Regions from separate parts of the Gibbsiella quercinecans genome, predicted to be linked through region 3. Evidence: predicted binding sites of a transcription regulator. Region 3 holds the regulator's gene; each other region holds the start of a gene.

What was found. The regulator sigma-54, encoded in region 3, starts transcription at its own class of promoters, with help from an activator protein. The targets are predictions, from matches to a motif close to GTTGGCACANNTTTCGCTNT.
Region 1: ACN28Q_RS14360 (circularly permuted type 2 ATP-grasp protein) is a predicted target of sigma-54. The motif match lies at 3,529-3,548, and genes of this name have one in related genera.
Region 2: glnK (P-II family nitrogen regulator) is a predicted target of sigma-54. The motif match lies at 4,131-4,150, and genes of this name have one in related genera.
Region 4: glnA (glutamate--ammonia ligase) is a predicted target of sigma-54. The motif match lies at 4,478-4,497, and genes of this name have one in related genera.

Annotation. Positions count from the first base shown of each region.
Region 1 covers NZ_CP014136.1:3,084,543-3,091,674, forward strand. Annotated here, with positions in the region: gene ACN28Q_RS14345 (SemiSWEET family sugar transporter) at 1-291, shown strand, start outside; gene ACN28Q_RS14350 (transglutaminase family protein) at 336-1,136, opposite strand; gene ACN28Q_RS14355 (alpha-E domain-containing protein) at 1,133-2,062, opposite strand; gene ACN28Q_RS14360 (circularly permuted type 2 ATP-grasp protein) at 2,056-3,492, opposite strand; gene ridA (2-iminobutanoate/2-iminopropanoate deaminase) at 3,801-4,187, opposite strand; gene pyrI (aspartate carbamoyltransferase regulatory subunit) at 4,313-4,777, opposite strand; gene pyrB (aspartate carbamoyltransferase) at 4,791-5,726, opposite strand; gene ACN28Q_RS14380 (hypothetical protein) at 5,763-5,909, shown strand; gene ACN28Q_RS14385 (ABC transporter substrate-binding protein) at 6,062-7,132, opposite strand, start outside.
Region 2 covers NZ_CP014136.1:1,396,785-1,403,916, reverse strand. Annotated here, with positions in the region: gene ACN28Q_RS06495 (Lrp/AsnC family transcriptional regulator) at 1-238, shown strand, start outside; gene ACN28Q_RS06490 (SmdA family multidrug ABC transporter permease/ATP-binding protein) at 415-2,190, shown strand; gene ACN28Q_RS06485 (SmdB family multidrug efflux ABC transporter permease/ATP-binding protein) at 2,183-3,961, shown strand; gene glnK (P-II family nitrogen regulator) at 4,334-4,672, shown strand; gene amtB (ammonium transporter AmtB) at 4,711-5,997, shown strand; gene tesB (acyl-CoA thioesterase II) at 6,082-6,948, opposite strand.
Region 3 covers NZ_CP014136.1:3,244,159-3,251,290, forward strand. Annotated here, with positions in the region: gene rapZ (RNase adapter RapZ) at 1-715, opposite strand, end outside; gene ptsN (PTS IIA-like nitrogen regulatory protein PtsN) at 846-1,307, opposite strand; gene hpf (ribosome hibernation promoting factor) at 1,557-1,844, opposite strand; gene rpoN (RNA polymerase factor sigma-54) at 1,868-3,301, opposite strand; gene lptB (LPS export ABC transporter ATP-binding protein) at 3,349-4,074, opposite strand; gene lptA (lipopolysaccharide ABC transporter substrate-binding protein LptA) at 4,081-4,620, opposite strand; gene lptC (LPS export ABC transporter periplasmic protein LptC) at 4,589-5,167, opposite strand; gene kdsC (3-deoxy-manno-octulosonate-8-phosphatase KdsC) at 5,164-5,718, opposite strand; gene kdsD (arabinose-5-phosphate isomerase KdsD) at 5,794-6,780, opposite strand; gene ACN28Q_RS15085 (calcium/sodium antiporter) at 6,893-7,132, opposite strand, start outside.
Region 4 covers NZ_CP014136.1:2,574,359-2,581,490, forward strand. Annotated here, with positions in the region: gene hemN (oxygen-independent coproporphyrinogen III oxidase) at 1-34, shown strand, start outside; gene ACN28Q_RS11885 (YshB family small membrane protein) at 95-217, opposite strand; gene glnG (nitrogen regulation protein NR(I)) at 331-1,743, opposite strand; gene glnL (nitrogen regulation protein NR(II)) at 1,752-2,801, opposite strand; gene glnA (glutamate--ammonia ligase) at 2,988-4,397, opposite strand; gene typA (ribosome-dependent GTPase TypA) at 4,768-6,591, shown strand; gene yihX (glucose-1-phosphatase) at 6,752-7,132, shown strand, end outside.

The DNA.
Region 1 (7,132 bases), 160 kb from region 3:
ACCGGTATTTCGCTCGGGATGTACGCGGCGCTGTTCTTCGGCGTTTCCTGCTGGACTTTCTACGGTTTTAAAATGCATGACGTGCCGGTCATGTCTGCCAACGGTATCACCGCGCTACTGGCGTTTGCGGTGATTGTGCTGAAGCTGTATCACGAAAAAGCGTTGGTGATTAAGCTGCCCGGTAAAAAAAACAAAGCCCCACGCCCGCAAATTCGCTCGCTGAACTGGAGCCATAACGCCACGCCGCCGGCGATGATCAAACGCCACGGGCTGGAAGATAAACTTAGCTGATTTCTATTAATGGCGCCCCAGCGGGCGCCATTATCTTTTCCCCTCTACTGTTCTTGCTCATCCGGCAACATTTGCACCGCAGCCGCGGTTTGCATATTTTCGCTGCCGCCGCCCAGGCGCACGCCGCGTACCGGGCAGGCATCCAGATAGTCTATCCCGACCGCCAGTTTCAGGTGCCTGTGCGGCAGGCAAGTGTTGTTGCTGATGTCGAAACAGTGCCAGCGATCGTTGAGCCAGGCTTCGGCCCAGGCGTGAGTAGCAACGTGCGGCGAATCGTCGTTATACAGATAACCGCTCACATAGCGGGCGGGGATGTTCAGGCTGCGGCAGCAGGCCAGGAACACGTGGGTGTGATCCTGGCAAACGCCCTGGCCGACGGCGAATGCTTCGGCGGCGCTGTCGGTGACGCTGGTGGTGCCTGGGCTGTAGGGCATTTTCAGCAGCAGCTCGCTCATCAGGGTTTCCAGGCTGGCCAGCGCGTCCTGTGGCTGGTAATAGCGCTGGGCGAAGGTGCGGATCGCGCTGTCCGGCTGGGTCAGCGGGCTGTGGCGCAGGTACACCAGCGGTGAAAGATGGCCGGCCGCCTGATCCGCGGCGCTGTCTTCAATCTCGACCACGCCGTGGGCCTGTATGGTGATGGCCTGGTGCGGCACGTCCAGCGTCAGCACGTGCAGCACATTGCCAAACGCATCGGTGGTGCGCACCGCGTTTTCCGGCAGCGTCAACTGCCAGGATATGATGCGCTGATGCTGCGAATCCTGCGGCGTCAGGCGCAGGTATTGGGTGCTGCGCCGTACCTGCTGGGCATAGGTGTAATGGGTGCTGTGCTCAATGTTCAGTCTCATTGTGCCTCCAGATAGGTATGGTGAATGCTTTCGGCAATCTGGTTAATCTGCGCCAGGAAGTCGTTCAGCCAGGTGTGCAGGCCGACCGCATTCAGATCCTGGATACTGCTAAAGCGCAGTTCTGCCAGCAGCGTATGCGCCAGGCGGCGTGGCCCGTTGGAGCGAGTGCCGCCGATGTGTTCCAACTGCTGTACCATATCGCCGACGCAGGCCAGCAGCGAACGCGGGATTTCATTACGCAAAATCATCAGTTCGGCAATGGTGTCGCGGCTGAGCTGCTGCTTATAAATACTGTGGTAGGCTTCGCGCGCGCTGACCGCCCGCAACAGCGTGTCCATTCGGTAATACTCGCGCACCGGGTCGTCATCGGCTGCCTGCAGTTGGTTTTTTACATCCAGTAAGCGCGCCGTGCCGTCCGCCCGTTCCAGCAGGGTGCCCAGGCGGATAAAGTACATGGCGTCGCTGCGCAACAGGGTGCCGAAGATGGCGCCGCGGAACAGATGGGCGCGCTCTTTCACCCAGTCGAAAAAGCTGTCTGCGCCGACGGCGTCGATGCCTTGGCGGCGGATCAGCTTCATTTCGATCCAGGTGGCGTTAATGCACTCCCACACTTCCGACGACAGGCTGCCGCGCACCGCATGGGCATTATTCCAGCCCATCTGCAGGCAACTGTAGATGCTGCTGTGGTTGCGGTTGTCCAGCGCGAAGAAGCTCACCAGATTCGCCATAGTGATTTCAGTATAGGCCGCCGCGTAAAGTTCTCCGGTGTTGGTCAGGTTAAGAGGCACTTTTAAATCGTGGTTTTCGCTGCCGCGGGTCGGCATCATTGACAGCTTGTTGGTGACGTCCAGTACCCGGGCGATGCTTTCGGCCCGCTCCAGATAGCGGGCCATCCAATAGAGTTCACTGGCAGTGCGGCTCAGCATGCGTCATCCTCCAATACCCAGGTATCTTTTGTTCCACCCCCCTGTGACGAGTTGACCACCAGCGAACCCTCCGCCAGCGCAACGCGCGTCAGGCCGCCCGGCACCAGGCGGATCTCGGCCCCGCTTAAGGCAAAGGGGCGTAGATCGATATGGCGCGGCGCCAGGCCCTCGTTGACGAAGGTCGGGCAGGTAGACAGCGCCAGCGTGTGCTGGGCGATATAATTGTGCGGTTTGGTTTGCAGCAGGGTGCGGAAATGCGCGATCTCGTCCTTCGTGGCGGCCGGCCCGATCAGCATGCCGTAACCGCCGGCGCCGTGGACTTCTTTCACCACCATTTTTTCCAGATTGGCCAGCACGTAGGAAAGCTCGTTCGGGTGGCGGCACTGCCAGGTGGGCACGTTGTTGAGGATCGGCTCTTCCTGCAGATAGAAGCGCACCATTTCCGGCACGTACGGGTAGATGGATTTGTCGTCGGCCACGCCGGTGCCGATGGCGTTCGCCAGCACCACGTTGCCGGCGCGGTAAACCGACAGCAGCCCCGGCACGCCGAGCATCGAATCCGGGCGGAACGCCAACGGATCAAGAAACGCATCGTCAACGCGGCGGTAAATCACATCGACCTTGCACGGCCCTTCGGTGGTGCGCATAAACACCACGCCGTCTTTCACAAACAGATCGGCGCTTTCCACCAGCTCCACCCCCATCTGCTGCGCCAGGAAGCTGTGCTCGAAATAGGCGCTGTTGAAGCGGCCCGGCGTCAGCACCACCACGGTGGGATCGTTGACGGGGGTGCTTTCACGCAGGGTTTGCAGCAGGTAGGACGGGTAGCGTTCCACCGGGCGGATACGCTGCTGGGCGAACAGCTCCGGATACAGGCGCATCATCATCTTGCGGTTTTCCAGCATGTAGGACACGCCGGACGGGGTGCGCAGGTTGTCCTCCAGCACGTAGTACTGGCCGTCGCTGTTGCGCACCATGTCCACGCCGATGATATGCGCATAGATATTGCGGTGCAGATCGACCCCTTGCATACAGGGCTGGTATTGGTCGTTGGCCAACACCTGCTCCGCCGGGATGATGCCCGCTTTCAGGATATGTTGTTGGTGGTAGATATCATGCAGGAAGGCGTTGAGCGCCTGTACGCGTTGGCGAATGCCGCGATCGAGCATCGCCCATTCGCCGGCCGGGATGATACGGGGCACGCTGTCGAACGGGATCAGCCGCTCGGCGCCGTCGTCCTCGCCATAGACGTTGAAGGTAATTCCCACACGGTGAAACAGCAGTGCAGCTTCTTCTTTTTTACGTTGAATGGCCTTTTGGTCGGCCTGTTGCAGCCAATGCCAGTAAGCTTCGTAGTGGCCGCGGTGTTTCCCCTCAGCCAGTAACATCTCATCAAAAAACGGTGAAGCAGAAAGGTCTATATTTAGCATCCATCACCTCGTTGGCATTCCAGGCTGTAGAAGGATTCAGCATAAAATGTGCCAAAATGTTTTCGGGGTGAAAAAGGGCGCTAAAACCGTGAAAAAGGCCGTATCAAGCACGTTTATGGTGCGTGGCCGGCGCGCTGCGCGTTAAAACGGGGCAGCTTTTCGGGGCATAGAGTTAACTATGGTCGCTGATGGCGCACCCTGGAGGGCAAAAAAGATCTCATTGCCGGCAGATGCACAACGATGGGCCGTAGGCGGGGGGATTGCACGGCCGGCGTGGCCAGCCGTGGGGCACTGCGGATTACCGCCGATTAGCGGCGAACAGCGATCGCTTCGATTTCGATTTTTACGTCTTTTGGCAGACGGGCCACTTCCACACAGGAACGAGCCGGGAACGGCGCGTGGTGCTCGGTAAAGAAGGCTTCATAAGCGGCGTTAACCGTGGCGAAGTCGTTAAGATCTTTCACGAAAACGGTCGTTTTCACGATATCGGCCACTTTCAGGCCGGCGGCTTCGACGATCGCCTTCACGTTCTCCAGCGACTGGCGCGCCTGGGCGGTAACGTCTTCGGCAACGGCGCCGGTTTTCGGATCGACAGGGATCTGGCCGGAGGTCATGATCATACTGCCCAGATCCACGCCCTGTACGTAAGGGCCAATCGCAGCGGGGGCTAATTCGGTGCTGATATTACGAGACATTTTCTCTCCTGATTAACGGCGTCTTTAATGTAGAAAACGCATTATATACACGTCATCGCTCAAGTTGCATGTACGTTGGCCGGGGCAACCGCCGGCAGCGGACGCGTCCTCCGCCGGCCGCCTGGTCAGTCCGCTTGCAGAACCACCTGATGTTCAAACTCTTTTTCGCAGTAGCGGCATTTGAGGTGCACGTCGCCTTCCCGTGACTTCACGCTGAAGCTGGACGACACCGGCTCGCTGCGGCTGATGCAGTTGCTGTTGGGGCAGGTCAGCACGCCGTCGATGTGGTCCGGCAGACTTAGCGTCAGTTTGCGCACCACTTCGTAATTGTCGATGCGGTTGACCGTGGCCTTCGGCGCGTACATCGCCAACTGGTTGGCCTGCTGCTCGGTCAGGAAGGTGTTCTCGATCTTGATAAGATCCTTGTGCCCCAGCGCCTTGGAAGGCAGGTTCAGGCCGATGGTGATGCGCTGGTCGGTCGCGGTCAGCTTGAACAGGGTGAGCAGTTTAAAACCGATCTGCGCCGGGATGTGGTCAATCACCGTACCGCATTTGATCGCTTCAACCTGGAGTTTGTTATCGTGAGTCATTACGTTTCTCCCCTTAAAAAGCCAATTCTTCGTTTAACACCAGCGCCAGCAACGCCTGGCGGGCAAAGATACCGTTGCCCGCCTGCTGGAAATAGTAGGCATAGGGCGTTTTGTCCACGTCACTGGTGATTTCATCAATGCGTGGCAGCGGGTGCAGCACTTTCAGGTTGGCGCGCGCACCGTGCAGATCGGCGGCGCGCAGAATGAACTGCGCCTTCACGTTGGCGTATTCGGAAGGATCGAGCCGCTCTTTCTGCACGCGCGTCATGTACAGGATATCCAGCTCCGGCACCACCTCTTCAATGCTTTCGTGCAGGCTGTAGGCAATGCCTTTCTCTTCCAGCATTTGCAGGATGTAGCCCGGCATCGCCAGCGCTTCCGGCGCGATAAAGTAGAAGCGGTTGCCCTGGAATTTGGCCAGCGCCTGGGCCAGCGAGTGCACCGTGCGGCCGTATTTCAGATCGCCCACCATCGCGATGTTGATGTTGTTCAGGCGGCCCTGGGTTTCCTGGATGGTGAACAGATCCAGCAGCGTTTGCGTTGGGTGCTGGTTGGCGCCGTCGCCGGCGTTAAGCACCGGGATACCGCCGGCGAATTCAGACGCCAGGCGCGCGGCCCCTTCCTGCGGATGGCGCATCACGATGGCGTCGACGTAGGTGCTGATGACCGAGATGGTGTCGGCGAGCGTTTCGCCTTTTTTGCCCAGCGAGGTGTTGCTGCTGTCGGAAAAGCCGACCACCGACGCGCCCAGGCGCTGGATGGCGGTTTCGAACGACAGACGGGTGCGGGTCGAGGCTTCGAAGAAACAGCTGGCGATCACTTTGTGGCGCAGCAGCTCCGGCTGTGGGGTGGCTTTCAGGCGGGCGGCGGTGCGCAGCGCCAGCTCCAGCTCCTCGCGGCTGAGATCGTTAATAGAGATGATATTCTTATGATACAGCGGGTTGGCCATTTTCACTCTCCTCGACTCGTGCCCGTGGCGCTGGGCGTGTTGAACAAACTGTCTTTTTCAGGCAAAAAAAAGCCCCTCAACGAGGGGCTTGAAGCGATCGGTTTAGCCACAGGAGAAATAACGGCAGCAGGCCGCCGAACGGCAGCCGGTTTTGTCGGTTATGGCGAACAAAACACACGCTGATAGTCATACTTTCTCCTGGCAAATTGTCGCGCATTATACGCATGCTTTTCGCGACTGCAAGCGCTAAAGCGCGCATTTTTGCCCACGAGCAAACGATTGGCTCCGATTTTACTCACCTTAACGAATACAACAGCACCCGGCGCGCGGCTGGGTTATTTACTGACGCGATCGTAGTAGACCATATCGGCATTCAGGCCCTGCTGGTAGCCTTTAACGTTATCGCGCAGCGCCACTTCGGTTTTGGCCTGATCGATAAACACATAAGGTGAGCTGCGTTGCAGCGCCTGCTGTAGTTCAGTATACAACGCGGTGCGCTTAGCCGGATCGGCCTCGGCCACCGCGGCCAGCGTTTGCTTGTTCAACTGCGGGATCTGCCAGCCGTTCAAACCGGCGACCGTGCTGGCCTTGCCGTCGTTATAGGCAAAGGCGCTGGCGTTGGAATGGGCGTCGAAATAGTCCGGTATCCACAGGCGGATGGCGGCCTGGTGCTGCCGGGCGCGCACCCGCGCATACACCTGGCTGCCGGCGGCCGGCAGCAGTTCGACCTTCACACCACCCGCGGCGAAGCTGGCCTGCAAGGCTTCGGCAATGGTGATGAACGGCGGTTTGTTTTCTACGTCCAGCGTGAAGGCGGCGTGGGTGATGCCGGCTTTAGCCAGGATGGCCTTGGCTTTGGCCGGATCGAAACTGAATGGATTATCTTCCAGCGCGCCGGGCATACCGATCGGCAAGAAGCTTTGGTGAACGAAATACTGGCCCTTCAGCAGATCCCGGGTGATGCCTTGGTAATCCACCAGGTAGCGCGCCGCTTCCCAGAACGCCGGGTTTTTCAGCAGCGGATTAGCGGTGTTGCCGGTGTTGAACGCCAGATAGTTAAGTTCGGCAGAGGGGATCTCCAGCACCTTGATCCCCGGCTGGCTCTTCAGCGCGATGGTTTGATCCGGCCCCAGTTCGCGGGCGATGTCGGCGTCGCCCTGCTGGATGAGCAGGCGGCGGGTGGCGGGATCCGGCACGTTTTTAATGATGATGCTGTGCAGCAGCGGCTTGCTGCCTGTGGTGGTCGGGTTGGCATCCAGCACAATCGCCTGGTGCGGCTGGTAAACGCGCATAGTGAACGGGCCGCTGCCGGCCGAGTGCATTTTCAGCCAGGCATTGCCGTAGTCGCCGCTTTTCACGTTGTGCTGCACGGTTTTGCTGTCGACGATGGAGGCAATCGGCGTGGA
Region 2 (7,132 bases), 1.8 Mb from region 3:
CAGCAGTGATTGGTATCAGGCGTTTGTGCAGTTCACCCGACAAATGCCCGAAGTCCTGGCGTTTTATCGCATGGCCGGGGAATACGATTATTTGATGCAGGTGGAAGTGGCTGATATGAAGAGCTACGACAATTTTTACAAGCGCCTGGTGAATGGCGTGCCGGGGTTGATTGATGTGACCTCAAGCTTCGCGATGGAAAAAATCAAATACACTACCGCACTGCCGCTGCCGGAGTGAAAAGTTCAACAAACTGGCCGGTTAACAATGGTATTCTACTGCGCTAAAACGTGGGTGCCTCTACGCGCTGTGGCGAGACGGGCAGGTAACCCCCCGGCAAGAGATAGATGTACCGCGGCCGGGCGCCGTTCGCCGAATCAAAGGAACTAAACCACTATATTTTGGAATAAAACTGCGTGAGATTATTTGCTCAAATCGGCTGGTACTTCCGCCGTGAATGGCGCCGCTACCTGGGGGCTGTGGCGCTACTGATCATCATCGCTATACTGCAACTGCTGCCGCCCAAGCTGGTGGGCATTATCGTCGATGGCATAACGCAAAAGCAGATGTCCACCAGCATGCTGATGGCATGGCTGGGGCTGATGTTAGGCACGGCGATTGTGGTTTATCTGCTGCGTTATGTATGGCGGGTGCTGTTGTTCGGCGCGGCTTATCAACTGGCGGTTGAACTGCGCGAGCGCCTTTATCAACAGCTTAGCCGCCAGAACCCTTCCTTCTACCTGCGCCACCGCACCGGAGATCTGATGGCGCGCGCCACCAATGATGTGGATCGCGTGGTTTTTGCCGCCGGCGAGGGCGTGTTGACGCTGGTGGATTCGCTGGTCATGGGGCTGGCGGTGTTGGTGGTGATGAGCACGCAAATCAGCTGGCAACTGACTCTGCTGGCGTTGATCCCTATGCCGGTGATGGCGGTTATCATCAATTATTATGGCGATCAACTGCACCAGCGCTTTAAATCCGCCCAGGCGGCGTTCTCCAGCCTGAACGATCAGGCGCAGGAGAGCATGACCAGTATCCGCATGATCAAGGCATTCGGCCTGGAGGATCGCCAGTCTAGCCAGTTTGCCGAAGTGGCGGCGCAAACCGGCGCCAAGAACATGAAAGTGGCGCGGATAGACGCCAGGTTCGATCCCACTATTTACAGCGCCATCGGTGCGGCCAATCTGCTGGCGGTGGGCGGCGGTAGCTGGATGGTGGTGCAAGGCACGCTAACGCTGGGCCAGTTGACCAGTTTTGTGATGTACCTTGGCCTGATGATTTGGCCGATGTTGGCTCTGGCCTGGATGTTCAATATCGTTGAGCGCGGTAGCGCCGCCTATAGCCGAATTCGCAGCCTGTTGGACGATGCGCCGGTGGTAAAGGACGGCGAACAGGATCTGCCCGCCGGGCGCGGCGTTCTGGCGGTGGACATTCGTGCCTTCCACTATCCGCAAAATTCGCGCCCGGCGCTGCATGATGTGGCGCTGAACCTGGCGCCCGGGCAAATGTTGGGGCTGTGCGGCCCCACCGGCGCGGGGAAAACCACCTTGCTGGCGTTGATCCAGCGCCAGTTTGATATCGATGACGGCCAGATCAGCTACAACGGCCTGCCGCTAACGCAGCTGAAATTGGATGCATGGCGTTCGCGCCTGTCGGTGGTGAGCCAAACGCCGTTCCTGTTTTCTGACAGCGTAGCGAACAATATCGCCCTGGGTAAGCCGGGGGCCACGCAGCAGGAAATCGAACAGGCGGCGCGCCTGGCCAGGGTACATGACGATATTCTGCGCCTGCCGCAGGGGTATGAAACCGAAGTGGGCGAGCGCGGGGTGATGCTCTCCGGCGGGCAAAAGCAGCGTATTTCAATTGCGCGCGCGCTGCTGCTGGAAGCCGAAATTTTAATTCTGGATGATGCGCTTTCCGCCGTTGATGGCCGCACCGAGCACCAGATCCTGCACAATTTGCGCAGTTGGGGGAAAAACCGCACGGTCATCATCAGCGCCCACCGCCTCTCGGCGCTGACGGAGGCCAGCGAGATCCTGGTGATGCAGCATGGCACGGTGGTACAGCGCGATGTGCATAGCGAGTTGGCGGCCCAGCCCGGCTGGTATCGTGACATGTACCGTTACCAGCAGTTGGAAGCGGCGCTGGATGATGTTGCCGACATCGTGGAAGAAAAGGTAGCGAATGAATAATGTGCAAAAGCAGTGGCCGACGCTGAAACGGCTGCTGGCCTATGGATCGCCATACCGTAAAATGCTGGGTCTGGCAGTGGTGATGCTATGGATTGCCGCGGCGGCCGAAGTCGCCGGGCCGATTTTGGTCAGCTATTTTATTGATAGCTATGTGTCCAAAGGAAATCTGCCGGTGATGATCACCGCCGGGCTGGCGGTGGCCTATGTGTTGCTGGAGCTGTTGGCGGCGGCGTTGCACTACTTTCAGGCCATTTTGTTCAACCGGGCGGCGGTCGGTGTGGTGCAGCGTTTGCGCACCGAGGTGATGGACGCGGCCTTGCGCCAGCCGCTCAGCGCCTTTGATACCCAGCCGGTAGGGCAGTTGATCTCGCGCGTGACCAACGACACCGAAGTCATCAAGGATCTGTATGTCACGGTCGTCTCCACCGTGCTGAAAAGCGCGGCGTTGATCGGCTCGATGCTGGTAGCGATGTTTGGCCTTAACTGGCGGATGGCGCTGGTGGCGATCTGCATTTTCCCGGCGGTGATCGTAGTGATGTGGGTATACCAATACTACAGCACGCCGATTGTCCGCCGGGTGCGCCACTATCTGGCTGATATCAATAATGGCTTCAACGAAGTGATTAACGGCATGAGCGTTATCCAGCAGTTTCGTCAACAAGCCCGCTTCAGTGAGAAGATGAACAACGCCAGCCGTGCGCATTATTTCGCGCGTATGCAGACATTGCGCCTTGACGGTTTCCTGTTGCGGCCGTTGCTCAGCCTGTTTTCCGCCATGGTGCTTTGCGGCCTGCTGATGCTGTTCAGCCTTGGGGGGCAAGGCACAATCGGCGTGGGGGTGCTGTATGCCTTTATCAGTTACCTTGGGCGCCTGAACGAGCCGTTGATCGCGCTGACGTCGCAGCAATCTATGCTGCAGCAGGCGGTGGTTGCCGGTGAGCGCATCTTTGAATTGATGGATCGCCGCCAGCAAAGCTATGGTGCTGACGATCGGCCGTTGGCCAGCGGCAGCATCGAGGTTGCCAACGTCAGCTTTGCCTACCGTCACGATAAGCCGGTCTTGCAGCATATCTCGCTTCGGGTGCCTTCCCGCGGCTTTGTGGCGCTGGTGGGCCACACCGGCAGCGGTAAAAGCACGCTGGCGAATTTGCTGATGGGCTATTATCCGGTCAATGAGGGCGAGGTGCGGCTGGATGGCCGGCCGTTGCCCAGCCTGTCACACCGGGCGCTGCGCCAGAGCGTGGCCATGGTGCAGCAGGATCCGGTGGTGATGGCCGATTCGGTGCTGGCCAATGTCACGCTGGGGCGCGATATTAGCGAAGCGGCGGTCTGGCAGGCGTTGGAAACGGTGCAACTGGCCGAGCTGGTGCGCGGTTTTTCCCAGGGTATCCATACTCGCCTGGGGGAACAGGGGAATAATCTGTCGGTCGGGCAGAAGCAGTTGCTGGCCATGGCGCGTGTCCTGGTGCAGGCGCCGCAGATCCTGATCCTCGACGAAGCCACCGCCAATATTGATTCCGGCACGGAACAGGCGATTCAGCGTGCCCTGGGCCTGATTCGTGAACAGACGACGCTGGTCGTGATTGCTCACCGCCTGTCTACCATTGTTGATGCGGATACCATCCTGGTATTGCACCACGGCCACGCAGTCGAACAGGGGGCGCACCAGCAGTTGCTGGCGCAACGAGGCCGCTACTATCAGATGTATCAATTGCAACTGGTGGGGGATGAGCTGGCCGCTGCAATGCAGGAGGACTCTCAGCCCGCATAGCGGCGATGCCGTATTGGCCTGTCGTCACTTCACGTTCGCACTTGTCAGCGCAATTTCCTCTCCGGCAGGAGAGGAAATCAATATCGTGCCTGGCCGCGCGGCGCACCGTAAAAATGCCCACGCACCACGATCAGGCATTCTCTCCCTTAAACACCCCGGCATGCGCTTTTTTGGCACATGATGCACTATAATGGTGCGCGTTCACGAATCTTTGCAGGCAACGGCTAACACCGCGCACGCCCTGTAGTGCCCTTGGCTGCGTCTCCAACGGTTAATTCGCTGAAATTCTGCGCAAAATTATTTGTGGCATAACCTTTGCTTTAATACCCCCGTACAAGGGTGAGTTTGAGCTTAATTCGTGGAGGGGGCAATATGAAGCTGGTTACCGTGGTGATAAAGCCATTCAAACTGGAGGACGTGCGTGAAGCCCTATCCTCTGTGGGTATTCAAGGGCTGACCGTAACCGAAGTGAAAGGGTTTGGTCGCCAGAAGGGGCATGCTGAGCTTTATCGTGGAGCCGAATACAGCGTCAACTTCTTACCTAAAGTTAAAATTGATATCGCAATCGCCGACGATCAGTTGGATGAAGTTATTGATGTTATTAGTAAGGCGGCCTACACCGGTAAGATTGGTGATGGCAAAATTTTCGTTGCCGAATTGCAACGTGTTATTCGTATTCGCACAGGCGAAACAGACGAAGCAGCTCTGTAAATCACAGGCTCAGTTAAGTAAATGGGGATGGATTGATAATGAAAAAACTTTTATCCATGTTGGGCCTGGGTACGCTGACTATGGCTCCTTCTTTGGCCATGGCGGCTCCGGCAGTGGCAGATACTGGTGATAACGCATTTATGATGATTTGCACCGCTTTGGTGCTGTTCATGACTATGCCTGGCATTGCGCTGTTCTACGGCGGTTTGCTGCGTTCTAAAAACATATTGTCTATGCTGACTCAGGTTGCCGTGACGTTTGCGATGATCTGTGTGCTCTGGGTGCTGTATGGTTATAGCCTGGCGTTCAGCGAAGGCAATGCGTTCTTCGGCGGCTTTCAAACGGCGCTGCTGAAAGGTATTGGTGTGGAAAGCCTGACCGGTACCTTTAGCCAAATGGTTCACGTCGCGTTCCAATGCTCCTTTGCGTGCATTACCGTGGCGCTGGTGATTGGTGCGTTTGCTGAACGTATCCGTTTCTCCGCAGTGCTGATTTTCGCTGCGATCTGGTTCACCATTTCCTATCTGCCGATCGCTCACATGGTGTGGGGCGGTGGTTACCTGGCTGCCGACGGCGCGCTGGACTTTGCCGGCGGCACCGTGGTGCACATCAATGCGGCAAGTGCTGGCCTGATTGGCGCTTACCTGTTGGGTAAACGTGCTGGGTTTGGTAAAGAAGCGTTCAAACCGCATAACCTGCCGATGGTATTCACCGGTGCGACTATCCTGTATATCGGCTGGTTCGGCTTTAACGCCGGTTCTGCCAGCGCCGCGAACGGGATTGCCGCTCTGGCGTTCCTGAACACGGTTATCGCAACTGCTGGGGCAATCCTGTCCTGGACCTTTGCGGAATGGATCCTGCGCGGCAAGCCTTCACTGCTGGGCGCAAGCTCCGGCTGTATCGCTGGCCTGGTTGCGATTACGCCGGCTGCGGGTACCGTGGGTGTTGGCGGTGCGTTGATTATCGGCCTGGTGGGCGGCATTGCCGGTCTGTGGGGTGTGGTAACGCTGAAAAAATGGCTGAAAGTGGATGATACCTGTGACGTGTTTGGTGTGCACGGCGTGTGCGGTATCGTTGGCTGTATCCTGACCGGCGTGTTTACCGCTTCTTCTCTGGGCGGCACTGGCTACGCAGAAGGCGTGACCATGGGCCATCAGGTATGGGTGCAGCTGGTTAGCGTAGTGATTACTCTGGTATGGTCAAGCGTGGCCGCGTTCATCGCCTTCAAGGTTGCGGGTGCTATCGTTGGCCTGCGTGTACCGGAAGATCAAGAACGCGAAGGCTTGGATCTCAACAGCCATGGTGAAAGTGCCTACAACGAATAAACATCGAAGATGGGCAGTGCGCTGAATAGTTAATAAAAATATAACGATAAAAAAGGGCGATGGTGACATCGCCCTTTTGCTTTTTTATTCCCCCGAATGGCGGCGGATAACGCCTTCCTGCACCGTACTGGCGACCAAAATGCCGTCTCGGGTATAGAACTGGCCGCGCACAAAGCCGCGCGCGCCGGAGGCTGAAGGGCTTTCTACCGCATACAGCAGCCAGTCATCCAGGCGGAAAGGACGATGGAACCACATCGAGTGATCGATGGTGGCAACCTGCATGCCGGGTTCAAGGAAGCCATGCCCATGGGGTTGGAGCGCGGTCGGCAAAAAGTTGAAGTCAGACGCATAGCCCAGCAGGTATTGATGGGTGCGCAGATCGTCCGGCATGCTGCCGTTGGCGCGAAACCAAACGTAGCGGTGGGGTTCTTCTACGCTGCCCTGCAGCGGGTTATGGAATTTAACCGGGCGCATTTCAATCGGTTTTTGGCCGGTGAACTTATCGCGGATCGTTTCCGGCAGCAGGTGGGCGACTTTCTGCGCGATCTCGGATTCCGACATCAGCGTTTCCGGCGGCGGCACATCCGGCATGGTGTTTTGGTGTTCAAAGCCGCTTTCCTGGCTCTGGAACGATGCCGTCATGTAGAAGATCGGTTTGCCGTTTTGAATCGCGCTGATCCGGCGGGCGCTGAAACTGTTGCCATCGCGCAGGTTTTCCACATCGTAGACAATCGCTTTGCTGCTATCGCCGGGGCGCAGGAAATAGCTATGAAATGAGTGCACCGTGCGTTCAGCCGGCACCGTTTGTTTGGCGGCATACAGCGCCTGGCCGACAACCTGGCCGCCGAACACCTGGCGCAGGCCAAGGTCTTCACTTTGGCCGCGGAACAGCCCTTCTTCTATTTTCTCCAGATCGAGCAGATCGAGGAGGTTTTTTAATGCCTGGCTCATGCATTCATCCTTTATTTCTTGTCTCTGGCGCAGTGTGCGGAAGTGGGGGGCAGCACGTCAATATACCGCGTTGCGTGGCAAAAGTGCGTGTGTTTAATTACCCGTGTAATCAGCGGGTTGTATAATTAATAATCGAACGTCCGTGTGTTATCAGGATAATGTGCTAACTTTAATATTTAAGGTG
Region 3 (7,132 bases):
TGCGGTTGTTGGTTTCCAGCATCGGCAGCCATTGCTCCAGGTAGCTGCGCGTCTGGTAGATAAAATTGTGCACCTCGGTGTGGCGATCGAGGAACGAGGCGACCGGTTTATCCAGCCCGGTCATCGGGCGCAGCTTAGGATCCCAGTGCGGGTTCGGCAGAAAGCGCACGTCGAACACGTAATCGGCGTCGATCGGGATACCGTGCTTAAAGCCAAAGGACTCAAACACCATGGTCAGCTCGCGTTCGCGTTTGCCCAGCAGGCGCGTGCGCAGCATTTCCGCCAGCTCATGCACCGACATTTCCGAAGTGTCGATAATCAGATCGGCGCGTGAACGCAACGGTTCGAGCAGATCGTTCTCTTCGTCGATCGCGCTTTCCAGCGACAGGTTTTTGCTGGAGAGGGGATGCAGGCGGCGGGTATCGCTGTAACGGCGGATCAGGGTATTGCGGTCGGCATCGAGGAAAAGCAGCTGTGGTGAGAAGGAATCCGGCAACTGCGTCATCGCGTATTCAAAGACTTCCGGCGATTCCGGCATGTTGCGAACGTCAATACTGACTGCCGCGGAGCTATTGCGTTCCGCCAGCGTTTGGGCTAACTGCGGCAGCAGCACCACCGGCAGGTTGTCAACGCAGTAAAAACCCATGTCTTCCAGCGCCCGTAGAGCGACGGATTTTCCTGAGCCGGAACGGCCGCTGACTATCATCAGCACCATGTGGCAACTCCCCTGGCATCGGAGTGGCATTCATCGCCACCGTTAGAAACATGATTATCCTGGCATTAGCCGGGATCCATTCCCTGAAACAGTATCGCTACCGCGGCGTGAAGTCACGCCGCCGGGCGGCTTACTCGGTAATAATTTGGTAAAGCTCTTCATCGCTTTGCGCCGCGCGCAGGCGGCGGCAGACGGTTTTATCGCCCAGGCGTTTGGCGACCAGCGCCAGGGTGTGCAAATGCGCCTGGCACTGATTGGCCGGCACCAATAAGGCGAACAACAGATCGACCGGCTGGTTATCAACGGCGTCGAACGCAATCGGCTGCTCAAGGCGCAAAAATACGCCGATGGCGCGCAGGGTATCTTCTTCCAGCTTGCCGTGCGGGATTGCGATACCGTTGCCAATGCCGGTACTGCCCATTCTTTCACGGGTGAGAACCGCGTCGAACACCACCTGCGACGGCAGGTTGAGCTGTTTGGCCGCCAGTTCGCTGATAATTTCCAAAGCCCGTTTTTTACTGGTGCAGTGTACCGCGCCTTTGGTGCACTCCATATTGAGCACCGTGCTAAGTTGCATAGGTTCGTTGTTCATTTTATTTTCACTTAAAAACCATCATGAAGCCGTTTTGCCGGCAGGTGGCGAACCCGAAGGCCGCGTGGATTGTTGCCCGCTGGCCGCGCTGCAATGGCCTGCGCTGCCTGGCTTGATGAACCGGTTTTTTTCGCATTTTGGCCCTGATGGCTTATCGGCGCGTTATCCGCAAGAATAACGCGCCGATGGTTACCCGGTAGCCCAGCGGCTACGTTGGGGGAGCACCCATTAACAGAATGCCCCTTCATATCAATATTGTTTCAACTTTTCTTTATGTTTGTTCAATTGACGCGCCAGCTTGTCGATCAGGCTGTCGATAGAGGCATACATATTTTCGTCTTCCGAAGTGGCGTGCAACTCGCCGCCATTGACGTGCAGCGTTGCTTCGGCAATCTGCTGCACTTTCTCCACGCGGAGAACAACATACACCTGGTTGATGCGATCAAAGTACTGCTCAAGCTTGGCGAACTTGGTGTTCACAAACTCGCGCAGGGGATCGGTGATGTCAATATTGTGGCCGGTGATATTGAGTTGCATAGTGTCTTCCTTCTCTGTTGAGGTCAAATCAACTGCTTGCGCTGGTTTGACGGCGGGATGGACAACGACTCTCGGTACTTGGCGACGGTACGGCGGGCAACCATGATCCCCTGATCGGAAAGCAAGGTTGCCAGCTTGCTGTCGCTCAGTGGTTTGGCGGGGTTTTCCGCCGCGATTAATTTCTTCACCAGGGCACGAATCGCCGTCGAGGAGGCTTCGCCGCCGCTGTCGGTATTCACGTGGCTGGAGAAGAAATATTTTAATTCGAAAATGCCGCGCGGGCTGTGCAGGAACTTCTGCGTGGTGACACGCGAAATGGTCGATTCATGCATGTCGACGGCCTGGGCGATATCGGCCAGCACCATTGGCTTCATGAACTCTTCGCCCTGCTCGAAAAACGCCTCCTGTTGATCCACGATGCAGCGCGTGACCTTGAGCAGCGTTTCGTTACGGCTTTCCAGGCTTTTAATCAGCCATTTGGCTTCCTGCAGGTTGCTGCGGATAAACTGGCCGTCCGCTTCGTTGCGCGCGCTGTTGCCCAGCGCGGCGTACTGCTGATTGATCTTCAGCCGCGGCACGCTGTCGGTATTGAGCTCCACCGTCCATTTGCCGTGCGCCTTGCGCACCAGCACGTCCGGGATCACATATTCCGACTCGCCGGTATTGATCGACTGGCCGGGGCGCGGATCGAGCGACTGAATCAGCACCATGGCTTCTTTCAGTGTATCTTCTTTTAACCGCGTTGCCCGCATCAGGCTGCGGAAATCGTGGTTTGCCAGCAGATCGAGGTGATCGCTGATAATCAGCCGCGCTTCGGCCAGATGCGGCGTGTCTTTGGCATACTGTGAAAGCTGAACCAGCAGGCAGTCGCGCAGATCGCGCGCGGCAACGCCGACCGGATCAAAACGCTGCACGCGTTTTAACACCGCTTCCACCTCGTCCATTGTCACATTCTCGTCACCCATGCTCTCCAGAATGTCTTCCAGAGGGACGGTGAGGTAGCCGGTGTCATCGACGGCATCGACGATCGAGGTGGCGATGGCGGCGTCGGTGTCGGAAAACGGCGTTAAATCGACCTGCCACATCAGGTAATCCTGCAGCGTTTGGGTGGTTTCACCCTGGTACACCGGCAGTTCGTCATCGCTGTAGTCGGTGCCGGTGCCTGAAGGCGTGCCGGCGGTGTAAATTTCATCCCAGGTGGCGTCCAGCGGCAGCTCTTCCGGCATGTCCTTTTGCTCCAGCGCCTCGCGGGTATCCAGCCCTTCGGTTTCGTTGTTTTCTTTGGCGTCGACTTCGTCGTGCAGATCGGTCTGTTCAAGCAGCGGATTGCTCTCTAACGCCAGTTGGATCTCCTGCTGGAGTTCGAGCGTGGACAACTGCAGCAGACGGATGGCCTGCTGTAGCTGCGGGGTCATGGCTAGCTGTTGGCTGAGCCTGAGTTGCAAACCTTGCTTCATATCTTCACTACTTCCGTTAACAGTCGTCTCTAAGGACGCGCTGGTGCTTACAGGCGGAATTCCTCACCCAGATAAACGCGTTTCACCTGTTCATCGGCCAGAATAGCATCCGGCGTGCCATGAGCAATCAATTTGCCCTGGCTGACGATATAGGCGCGTTCACATACGTCCAGCGTTTCGCGCACGTTGTGGTCGGTGATCAGCACGCCCAGACCGCTGTCCCGCAGGTGCTCGATGATTTTTTTTATATCGATAACGGAAATGGGGTCAACCCCGGCAAACGGCTCATCCAACAGGATAAACTTCGGGTTGGCGGCCAACGCCCGGGCGATCTCCACGCGGCGGCGTTCGCCGCCTGACAGCGATTGGCCCAGGCTGTCGCGCAGGTGGCTGATGTGAAACTCTTCCATCAGTTCCACCGCACGGTCTTCACGCTGTTCGCTGGTCAGATCCTGGCGGATTTGCAGCACGGCCATCAGGTTGTCATACACGCTCAGGCGGCGGAAGATCGAGGCTTCCTGCGGCAGGTAGCCGATGCCGCGGCGCGCACGGGCGTGCAACGGCAAAATGCTGATGTCTTCTTCGTCGATTACGATGCGCCCGGCATCGCGCTGCACGATGCCCACCACCATGTAAAAGGTGGTGGTTTTGCCTGCGCCGTTCGGGCCGAGCAGGCCGACGATCTCGCCAGAGTTCACTTTCAGGCTGACGTCTTCAACGACTTTGCGGCCCTTGTAGGCTTTCGCCAGGTTTTCTGCGATGAGTGTTGCCATAAGTGATTAGTTACTCTTCGTTTGCCCGTTTTTATCCTGCAACTGCGACGGTACCAGGATCGTCGTTACGCGGCTGCCTTTATCGCTAAACGCCTGCATTTGCTGCTGCTGCACCAGATAGGTAATGCGATCGCCTTTCACGTTGCTGTCGAGCTGCTCCAGATAAGCGTTGCCCGTCAGGGTGACCAGCTGCGGCGCCACGTCATAGCGGACTTTCTGCGCATGGCCTTTCACCGGTTTGCCGTTGTCCTGCATTTGATAGAAGGTGACCGGCTTACCGAACGCTTCGATATACATTTTGTTTTGGTCGCCGCCAGGGCGGGTGACCACCACTTTATCGGCTTTGATTTCGATCGTCCCTTGCTTGATCACCACGTTATCGGTGAAGGTGCTGACGTTGTTTTGCATATCCAGGGACTGCTGCAGCGAATCAATATTGATAGGCTGGCTGGAGTCAGACTTGAGCGCGAACACGGGGCCGCTTGCCGCCAGGATGAGGCTTCCGATCAACAGATTACGGATTTGTTTTTGGGTTCTGGATTTCATAGTTGGTCTTGACCTTATCAATCAACTCAGCGGTTTTGGCCCGCAGGTTCCCACGCATTTTCATGCCGTTAGAGGTGAAATTGGTGCCGTATAACGTCACTTCATCGTCGGACATCACGTCCTGGGTCACCAGATTCACTTGAGCATTGTCCGTTTTAATTTTTTCCAATTGCGACGTGGTGGTCAGGCTGTCCACCTCGACGTGGCCATACAGGTACAGCATCCGGTCTTTGGTCAATTTGGCGCGATCGGAGCGCACCGACCAAATGGCCACCGCGTTGTCATCAAACAGCGTCATCACGGGGGCGGTGAACCAGCTCAGTTCATCCGTGGTGTAATACTTTACGTCTTCCGACACCAGTTTGTAATTCAGTTTGCCGGTGGGATTGTACACTACCGTGACCGTATGTTGGCTCTGATAGGTGGGGTCTTTATCATTTACCACCGGCGCCGTGGCGTCATCGTCGAAATCCGCCATGTTCCAGCCAATCAGGGACAGCGCGATCACCGCCAGCACAATGGTGATCCAAAGTTTGGTTTTGCTCATATCGACAGCCCCTTGGCGCCCTCCAGTTTGTTCTGCGCCAGCAGTATGATGTCACACAGCTCACGCACGGCGCCTTTGCCGCCGGCAATCCGGGTAACGTAATGGGCGCGCGGCAGCAGCAATGGGTGGGCGTCGGCCACGGCCACCGCCAGCCCGATCTGTTCCATAACCGGCCAGTCAATCAGATCATCGCCGATATAGGCCACCTGATCCGCCGCCAGCGACAGTGTATCCAACAGTTCACGGAAGGCCAAAAGCTTATCTGACTGCCCCTGATACAGGTGGCTGATGCCCAGCGTTTGCGCCCGATCCTCTAGCAGCCGCGCCGAGCGGCCGGTGATGATCGCCACCTCAATGCCCGACGTTTTCAGGCAGCGGATGCCGTATCCGTCGCGCACGTTGAAGGCTTTCAGCTCTTCGCCGCTGTTGCCCATGTAGATCAGGCCGTCTGACAGCACACCGTCGACATCGCAAATCAGCAGGCGGATTTTCCTGGCCCGGGCCATGACGTCGTTTGCTATCGGCCCGTAACAGGTCTCAATCAGACTCATTGAATTTCCTCAAAAAAGATAAATGCATGCGCGCTTGTCGCCATGGGCCGGTCGGCCGGGCAAATGCTGCTCGGTTTAAACGACGCCGGCGCGCAGCATGTCATGCATATGTACCACACCCTGCAATTGGTCGCCATCGGCAACCAGCAGGGCGGTAATGTGCCGCTGTTGCATCAGGTTCAGCGCATCGACCGCCAAGGTATTCGGGGGCACCCGGATGCCGCCGGGGGTCATCAGATCGGCGATTTTAGCATTGTTGAGGTCGATCCCCATGTCAAACACGCGGCGCAGGTCGCCATCGGTAAAAATACCGGCGATTTTCATCGGTTCGCGGCAGATAACCGTCATGCCCAGGTTTTTGTGGGTGATTTCCAGCAAGGCGTCGCGCAGCGAGGCCCCGGCGCTGACATAGGGGATTTCATCGCCGCTGTGCATGATATCGCTAACGCGCAGCAGCAGGCGGCGGCCCAGCGCGCCGCCGGGGTGCGACAGGGCGAAATCTTCCGGCGTAAAACCACGTGCCTGCAGCAGCGCCACCGCCAGCGCATCGCCCATCACCAGAGTGGCGGTGGTGCTGGTGGTTGGCGCCAGGCCCAGCGGGCAAGCCTCCTGCGGCACTTTAATGCACAGGTGCAGATCCGCCGCTTTCCCCATGGTGCTTTCCGGGTTGTTGGTCATGCAAATCAGCGTGATTTGCTGGCGTTTAAGCACCGGGATCAGCGCCTGAATTTCAGCGGATTCACCGGAATTGGAGATGGCCAACACGATGTCCTGGCGGGAAACCATGCCGAGATCGCCGTGGCTGGCCTCTGCCGGATGCACGAAAAACGATGGCGTGCCGGTGCTGGCGAGGGTCGCCGCAATTTTACAGCCGATATGGCCGGATTTGCCCATGCCCATCACCACCACTTTGCCGCTGCAGGCGGCGATGGTCTGGCAGGCGCGGGTGAAGTCTGCATTGATATATTGATCGAGCTGGGTCAGGCCTTCAAGCTCGAGCCGCAGTACCTCTTTGCCGGCCTGCTGGTAATCAAAGCCGGGTTGCAACTGAATGTTTGACATACGTCATTCCCATCGGTTTGTATGCGCCATGCTTGACGCTACAACAGCGTTGTTTTTCTGGCAGTTCAGCGGGCCGGCGCACGCACGGTTGCCGTTGGCCTGTTGCCGCAGACTATTGGCCGAAGCCGAACGTACTGAGTGGCGTAAAGAACAGCACCGCCAGGTACGCAATAAAGCCACATAATAACAGAGCGCCCGCCAGATGACCGATGCGATGTTTGCGGCCGATGCACAGTGCGCTGAATATGATGCTGACCGCCAGCATGACCCAGTAATCGCGGTGGAATGCGGCCGGATCAACGCTGCCTGGCGACAGCAGGGCGGGCACGCCCAGCACGATCACCGTGTTGAA
Region 4 (7,132 bases), 670 kb from region 3:
CGCCCATGCCCAGCAGTTTTCCCGGGTGATTTAGCGCCTTTGTTGGCTGGAAGTTTCACTGCATAAAACAACAGCCGCGTGTGCGGCTGTTGTTTTAACTGAACAAATTGATAAGTGCGGCACACAATACCGCAGCAAAAGCTGCTTGCGGTGTGTGGCTGGCGGCAGCGCTGACGTCTGCGCCATGGGTAATGAATACGATGAGTGAATCCAACATCGCGAACCTCCGGAGTTTACGCCACGATCATACTGCGGCGGCGCGCTCTGTAAAGCCTGTTTCTTGCCAATTTTTGTGCGATTGATTGTATTTTTTATAATCAGTTCCGCACCTTACTCCATCCCGAGCTCTTTCAGCTTACGCGTCAGCGTATTTCGGCCCCAGCCCAGTAGCCGTGCGGCTTCCTGCTTGTGCCCCTGCGTGTGGCGCAGCGCGGTGGTGAGCAAGGTGCGCTCCATCTCCGGCTGTGCCTCTGAGAGCAGGTTTTGATGACCGGAACGCAACGCGCGATCGGCCCATTGCGCCAGCAGCGTGGCCCAACTGTCCGGCAGGCTATGGCCTCCGCTTTCCGGCATGCTGGTTTCGAACAGCTCGCTGGGCAGATCCTGGATCAGCACTTCCTGGCCAGCGGCCATCACGGTCAGCCAGCGGCAGGTATTCTCCAACTGACGTACGTTCCCCGGCCATGGCAGGCGGGTCAGAGCAGTTTCCGTTTCCGGGTGCAGATTTTTAGCCTCGACGCCCAGCTCTTTCGCCGCCACCTGCAAGAAGTAACGCGCCAGGCGAGGGATATCCTCGCGCCGTTCGCGCAGCGGCGGCAGATGCACGCGGATCACGTTCAGGCGGTGGAACAAATCCTCCCTGAACTTGCCTTCCTGTACGCGCTGTTCCAGGTTTTGGTGGGTTGCGGCGATGATTCGCACGTCCACTTTTACCGGCGCATAGCCGCCCACGCGGTAGAACTGGCCGTCGGCCAGCACACGCAGCAGGCGTGTCTGGACATCAAGCGGCATATCGCCGATTTCATCCAGGAACAGCGTGCCGCCATCGGCCTGTTCAAAGCGGCCCTGGCGTATTTGGTTGGCGCCGGTAAACGCCCCCTTTTCATGACCGAACAGTTCAGATTCGATCAGGTCTTTCGGGATCGCCGCCATATTCAGCGCGATGAACGGGGATTTGGCTCGCGGGCTGTGGCGATGCAGCGCGTGGGCCACCAGTTCTTTACCGGTCCCGGATTCGCCATTGATCAGCACGCTGATGGATGAGCGCGACAGCCGCCCAATAATGCGGAACACATCCTGCATCGCTGGCGCTTCGCCAATGATGTCGGTGGTGGGGCCGCTGGCAGGCTGGCTGCGTGCCGGCTGTTGCTGCTCCTGATAGTGGCTGATCGCACGTTCGACCAGCGCGACGGCTTCGTCGATGTCGAACGGCTTGGGCAGGTAATCAAAGGCGCCCTGTTGATAGGCACTGACGGCGGCATCCAGATCTGAATGAGCGGTCATGATGATAACCGGCAGCATTGGGTGACGTTGTTTGATCTGTTTGAGCAGCGCCAGGCCATCCATACCCGGCATGCGAATATCAGACAACAACACATCAGGCGTTTGCGTGGCCAATGCTTCCAGTACTTCATTCCCGCTGTCGAATGTGGCGCAGCTCACACCCGCTCCAGTGAGCGCGCGTTCAAGCACCCAGCGGATGGAGCTATCGTCATCGACGATCCAGACTATCCCTCGTTGCATAGAAAACCTCACTGGCGAATAGGCAGGTAAACCGAAAATTCGGTATGTCCTGGCCAACTGTTGAACTCAATTTTGCCGCAATGCTGATCGATAAGATTACGAGCGATGGATAATCCCAGGCCGGTGCCGCCTTCGCGGCCGCTGACCATTGGGTAAAACAGCGTATCCTGCAGCTGTGCCGGTACGCCGGGGCCGTCATCTTCAATGTCGATGCGGGCAACCAGACGGTAGCGGGTACCGTGCAGGGTTATCTGGAAGGCGGTGCGCGTGCGTAGGGTGATGGTGCCGCCCTCGCTGCTTAGCGCCTGCAGCGCGTTGCGGGTGATATTCAGCAACACCTGTTCAATTTGATCGGGATCGTGTGCCAGTTCGGGCAGGCTGGGATCGTAGTCACGCACCAGCGTCACATTGTCCGGTTTTTCCAGCGAAACCAATTGGCATACCCGTTCTGCCACCTGGTGGATGCTCTGGGTAATATGTTGGCCTGGGCGCTGTGGCCCCAGCAGGCGATCCACCAGATTGCGCAGGCGGTCTGCCTGTTCAATGATCACTTTGGTGTATTCGGTCAGCGTCGGGTCTGGCAGCGCCTTGGCCAAGAGTTGCGCCGCGCCACGCAGCCCACCCAGCGGGTTTTTGATTTCATGCGCCAGCCCGCGGACCAGATCGCGAGCGGCAACCTGTTGCGCGTGCTGCAACTGTTCCTGGCTCAGGCGGCGTTGGTTATCCATCGGCGCCAGTTCCATCAGGATATAGCCATCGGGGAGCGCCTGGGCGGTAAGGGAAAGAATATGCGCACGGCTGTCGACCACCAGCGTGACTTCATTGTCAGTGAACCCCTGGCCGGTATTCAGGCTTTCGCGCATCAACTCAATGTTCAGTGAAAAATAACCAAGCAGCTCGGGCAGCGGGGTGCCGAAAAGTTTACGCGAGCTTTGCGCCAGCAATTGCTGGGCCGCCGGGTTCGCGTAATGAACCGCTAATTCATCATCCAACAGCAGAATGCTGTTAATGAGAGAATTGAGGATCTGCCCAGCATCGGGCAGCTTGCCAGTTGCCATACCGCAGACTCCTGCACTTTTTTAGTGCGTTTATCCTACTCCATTCGGCGTAACCGCGGAACAGCGTAGCCTTGCAGAAAACCGTGTGGAGAAAAAAGCCCATCCGAAGATGGGCTGAAAGTTTCCACGGCAACAAAAAAACGACAACAAAATTGGGGGCGCCACCGTGGGGACGCCCAGCGTGTGTTACACGCTGTAGTACAGTTCGAACTCAACCGGATGCGGAGTCATGCGCACTTTATCCATTTCGGATTTACGCAGTTCGATGTAGGCATCGATGGTATCGTCGGTGAATACGCCGCCACGGGTCAGGAACTCGCGGTCTTCGTTCAGTGCGCTCAACGCTTCTTCCAGTGAGCCTGCTACTTTTGGAATTTCAGCCTCTTCTTCCGGCGGCAGGTCGTACAGGTTTTTATCCATGGCATCGCCAGGGTGGATTTTGTTGATGATGCCGTCCAGGCCAGCCATCAGCAGCGCAGAGAACGCCAGGTATGGGTTAGCCGCTGGATCCGGGAAGCGAGCTTCGATACGGCGCGCTTTCGGGCTGGCAACCACTGGGATACGAATAGAAGCGGAACGGTTACGGGCGGAGTACGCCAGCATGACCGGTGCTTCATAACCCGGGACCAGACGTTTGTACGAGTTGGTGGTCGGGTTGGACAGTGCGTTGATCGCTTTGGCGTGCTTGATGATACCGCCGATGTAGAACAGGGCAGTTTCAGACAGGCCGCCGTATTTGTCGCCAGCGAACAGGTTAGTGCCGTTCTTGGACAGCGACATGTGGCAGTGCATACCGGAACCGTTGTCACCGAAGATTGGCTTCGGCATGAAGGTGGCGGTTTTGCCAAATGCGTGCGCAACGTTGTGCACCACGTATTTGTAGATTTGGATTTCGTCGGCTTTTTTGGTCATGGTGTTGAAGCGGGTAGCCACTTCGTTCTGACCAGCGGTAGCCACTTCGTGGTGGTGCGCTTCAACAACCAGGCCCATTTCTTCCATGGTCAAACACATGGTAGAACGCAGATCCTGTGAAGAGTCGACCGGAGGAACCGGGAAGTAACCGCCTTTAACGCCAGGGCGGTGGCCTTTGTTACCACCTTCGTATTTGGTACCGGAGTTCCATGCGCCTTCGATATCATCGATAGCCACGTGAGAACCGGAGATGCTGCTGCCGAAGCGCACATCGTCAAACAGGAAGAATTCAGGTTCTGGCCCGAACAGCACGGTGTCTGCGATGCCGGAAGAACGCAGGAAGTCTTCTGCGCGTTTAGCGATGGAGCGCGGATCGCGATCGTAGCCTTGCATGGTGCCTGGCTCGAGGATGTCGCAGCGCAAGATCAGGGTTGACTCTTCGTAGAATGGATCCAGTACCGCAGTGCTGGCATCTGGCATCAGCACCATGTCAGATTCGTTAATGCCCTTCCAGCCGCCGATAGAGGAGCCGTCAAACATTTTGCCTTCTTCGAAAAAGTCGGCGTTTACCTGATGAGCAGGGATGGTTACGTGTTGTTCTTTACCCTTGGTGTCAGTGAAACGCAGATCTACGAATTTCACTTCATGCTCATTCAGCATTGTCAAAACGTGTTCAGCGGACATACTTAATTCTCCCGGATTTATCATTGTCGTCGTGGAAAACGAATCTGTGGTACCTGGCTTTTATTAGCCTTGCGTAGACTAAAGCGAAAACTGTGCCAACTTTTTAAAAGCCAATTAATCGCCTTTCTGTGCGGGTTTTGCACATTATCAGTATGCACCAAAGTGGTGGGATGCACCTTTTTAGTTCAAAATCATCACAACATGGCACCGTTATGGTGCATTACTGCACCGGGTGTCTATTTTTGCACCGTGAAAGGGATCACAAACTAACCAATTTGCAGTTGTTTATGACAGACTGCTGTGATCTTGTTTAGTCCCTCGCTTAATACGTGTACAATAGCGCGCTATTTCTAATGCCTGAGGCAAAGCTGTGATCGAAAATTTGCGTAACATCGCCATTATTGCCCACGTTGACCATGGTAAAACTACCCTGGTTGATAAGTTGCTGCAGCAGTCCGGTACCTTTGATGCCCGTACTGAAGCGACTGAGCGCGTAATGGACTCCAACGATTTGGAGAAAGAGCGTGGGATTACCATCCTCGCAAAAAACACCGCCATTAATTGGAAAGACTACCGCATCAACATCGTTGATACCCCAGGGCACGCCGACTTCGGCGGCGAGGTTGAGCGCGTAATGTCTATGGTTGATTCGGTGCTGCTGGTTGTGGATGCAATGGATGGCCCCATGCCGCAAACCCGTTTCGTCACCAAAAAAGCATTCGCTAATGGTCTGAAACCGATTGTCGTCATCAACAAAGTTGACCGCCCTGGCGCGCGTCCTGACTGGGTTGTCGATCAGGTGTTCGATCTGTTCGTGAACCTGGACGCCACCGACGAGCAACTCGATTTCCCAATCATCTATGCATCTGCACTGATGGGCATCGCGGGCACCGACCATAACGATATGGCCGAAGACATGACCCCGCTCTACCAGGCGATCGTTGACCACGTGTCTGCGCCGAAAGTGGAGCTGGAAGCACCGTTCCAGATGCAGATCTCCCAGTTGGACTACAACAACTACGTGGGCGTTATCGGCATCGGCCGTATCAAGCGTGGTAAAGTGAAGCCTAACCAGCAGGTCACCATCGTCGACAGCGAAGGCAAAACCCGTAACGGTAAAGTCGGTAAAGTGCTGACCCACATGGGCCTGGAGCGTATTGAAGCCACTGTGGCCGAGGCGGGCGACATTATCGCCATCACCGGTCTGGGCGAGCTGAATATCTCTGATACCATTTGTGACGTTAACGCGGTTGAAGCGCTGCCAGCGCTGACCGTTGATGAACCGACCGTTACCATGTTCTTCTGCGTTAACACCTCGCCGTTCTGTGGTAAAGAAGGCAAGTTCGTGACGTCTCGCCAGATCCTCGATCGCCTGAAGAAAGAGCTGGTGCACAATGTGGCGCTGCGTGTTGAAGAAACCGAAGACGCCGATGCGTTCCGCGTATCCGGCCGTGGTGAACTGCACCTGTCCGTGTTGATCGAAAACATGCGCCGTGAAGGCTTCGAGCTGGCCGTATCCCGTCCGAAGGTTATCAACCGTAAGATTGACGGCCGCATGCAGGAACCGTTCGAAAACGTCACGCTGGATATCGAAGAGCAGCACCAGGGCGCAGTCATGCAGGCCATGGGTGAGCGTAAAGGTGATGTGAAAGACATGGTGCCGGATGGCAAGGGCCGTATCCGCCTGGATTACGTGATCCCAAGCCGTGGCCTGATTGGCTTCCGTACCGAGTTCATGACCATGACTTCCGGTACCGGCCTGCTGTACTCCACCTTCAGCCACTACGACGATGTGCGCCCGGGTGAAATCGGCCAGCGCCAGAACGGCGTGCTGATCTCCAACGGCCAGGGCAAAGCGGTCGCCTTCGCCCTGTACAGCCTGCAGGATCGCGGTAAGCTGTTCCTCGGCCACGGTGCGGAAGTGTATGAAGGCCAGATTATCGGTATTCACTCACGCTCTAACGATCTGACCGTGAACTGCCTGACCGGTAAAAAACTGACCAACATGCGTGCTTCCGGTACTGACGAAGCCACCACGCTGGTTCCGGCTATCAAGATGTCGCTGGAGCAAGCGCTGGAATTCATCGATGATGATGAACTGGTTGAAGTTACGCCGACCTCGGTCCGTATCCGCAAGCGTCATCTGACGGAAAACGATCGTAAACGTGCGAACCGCGGCCCGAAAGAAGCGTAATCGCTGATTGAGTCCGCTGTGATTCAGGGCGCCTTTGGCGCCCTGAGTTTTTTCTGCCTCTGCCATTTATTGGCTGTCTGCAGGCTTTTTATACCCTTCCCTGTTCAGCCCTGCCTTTTCCCGCTACAGTGAGCTTTCCCCGACCGATCAGGAGAGGACGATGCTGTATATCTTTGATTTAGGTAATGTGATTGTCGATATCGATTTCAAACGTGTACTGGGTGTCTGGAGCCGTTTAAGCGGCACGCCGCTGGCGGCGGTGGCCGAACGTTTCGCTATGGGCGAGCTGTTCGAACAGCATGAACGCGGCGAAGTCAGCGACGAGGCGTTTGCCGCCGGTATGAGCCATCAGATGGGGTTCGCGCTGAGCTTTGAACAGTTTGCCGCGGGTTGGCAGGCGGTGTTTGTCGCGCTGCGCCCGGAAGTGATCGCCATTATGCAGCGCCTGCGCGACGAAGGGCACCGGGTGGTGGTGTTGTCCAATACCAACCGCTTACATACCCATTTCTGGCCGCAGCAGTATCCGGAAATCGCCGCGACG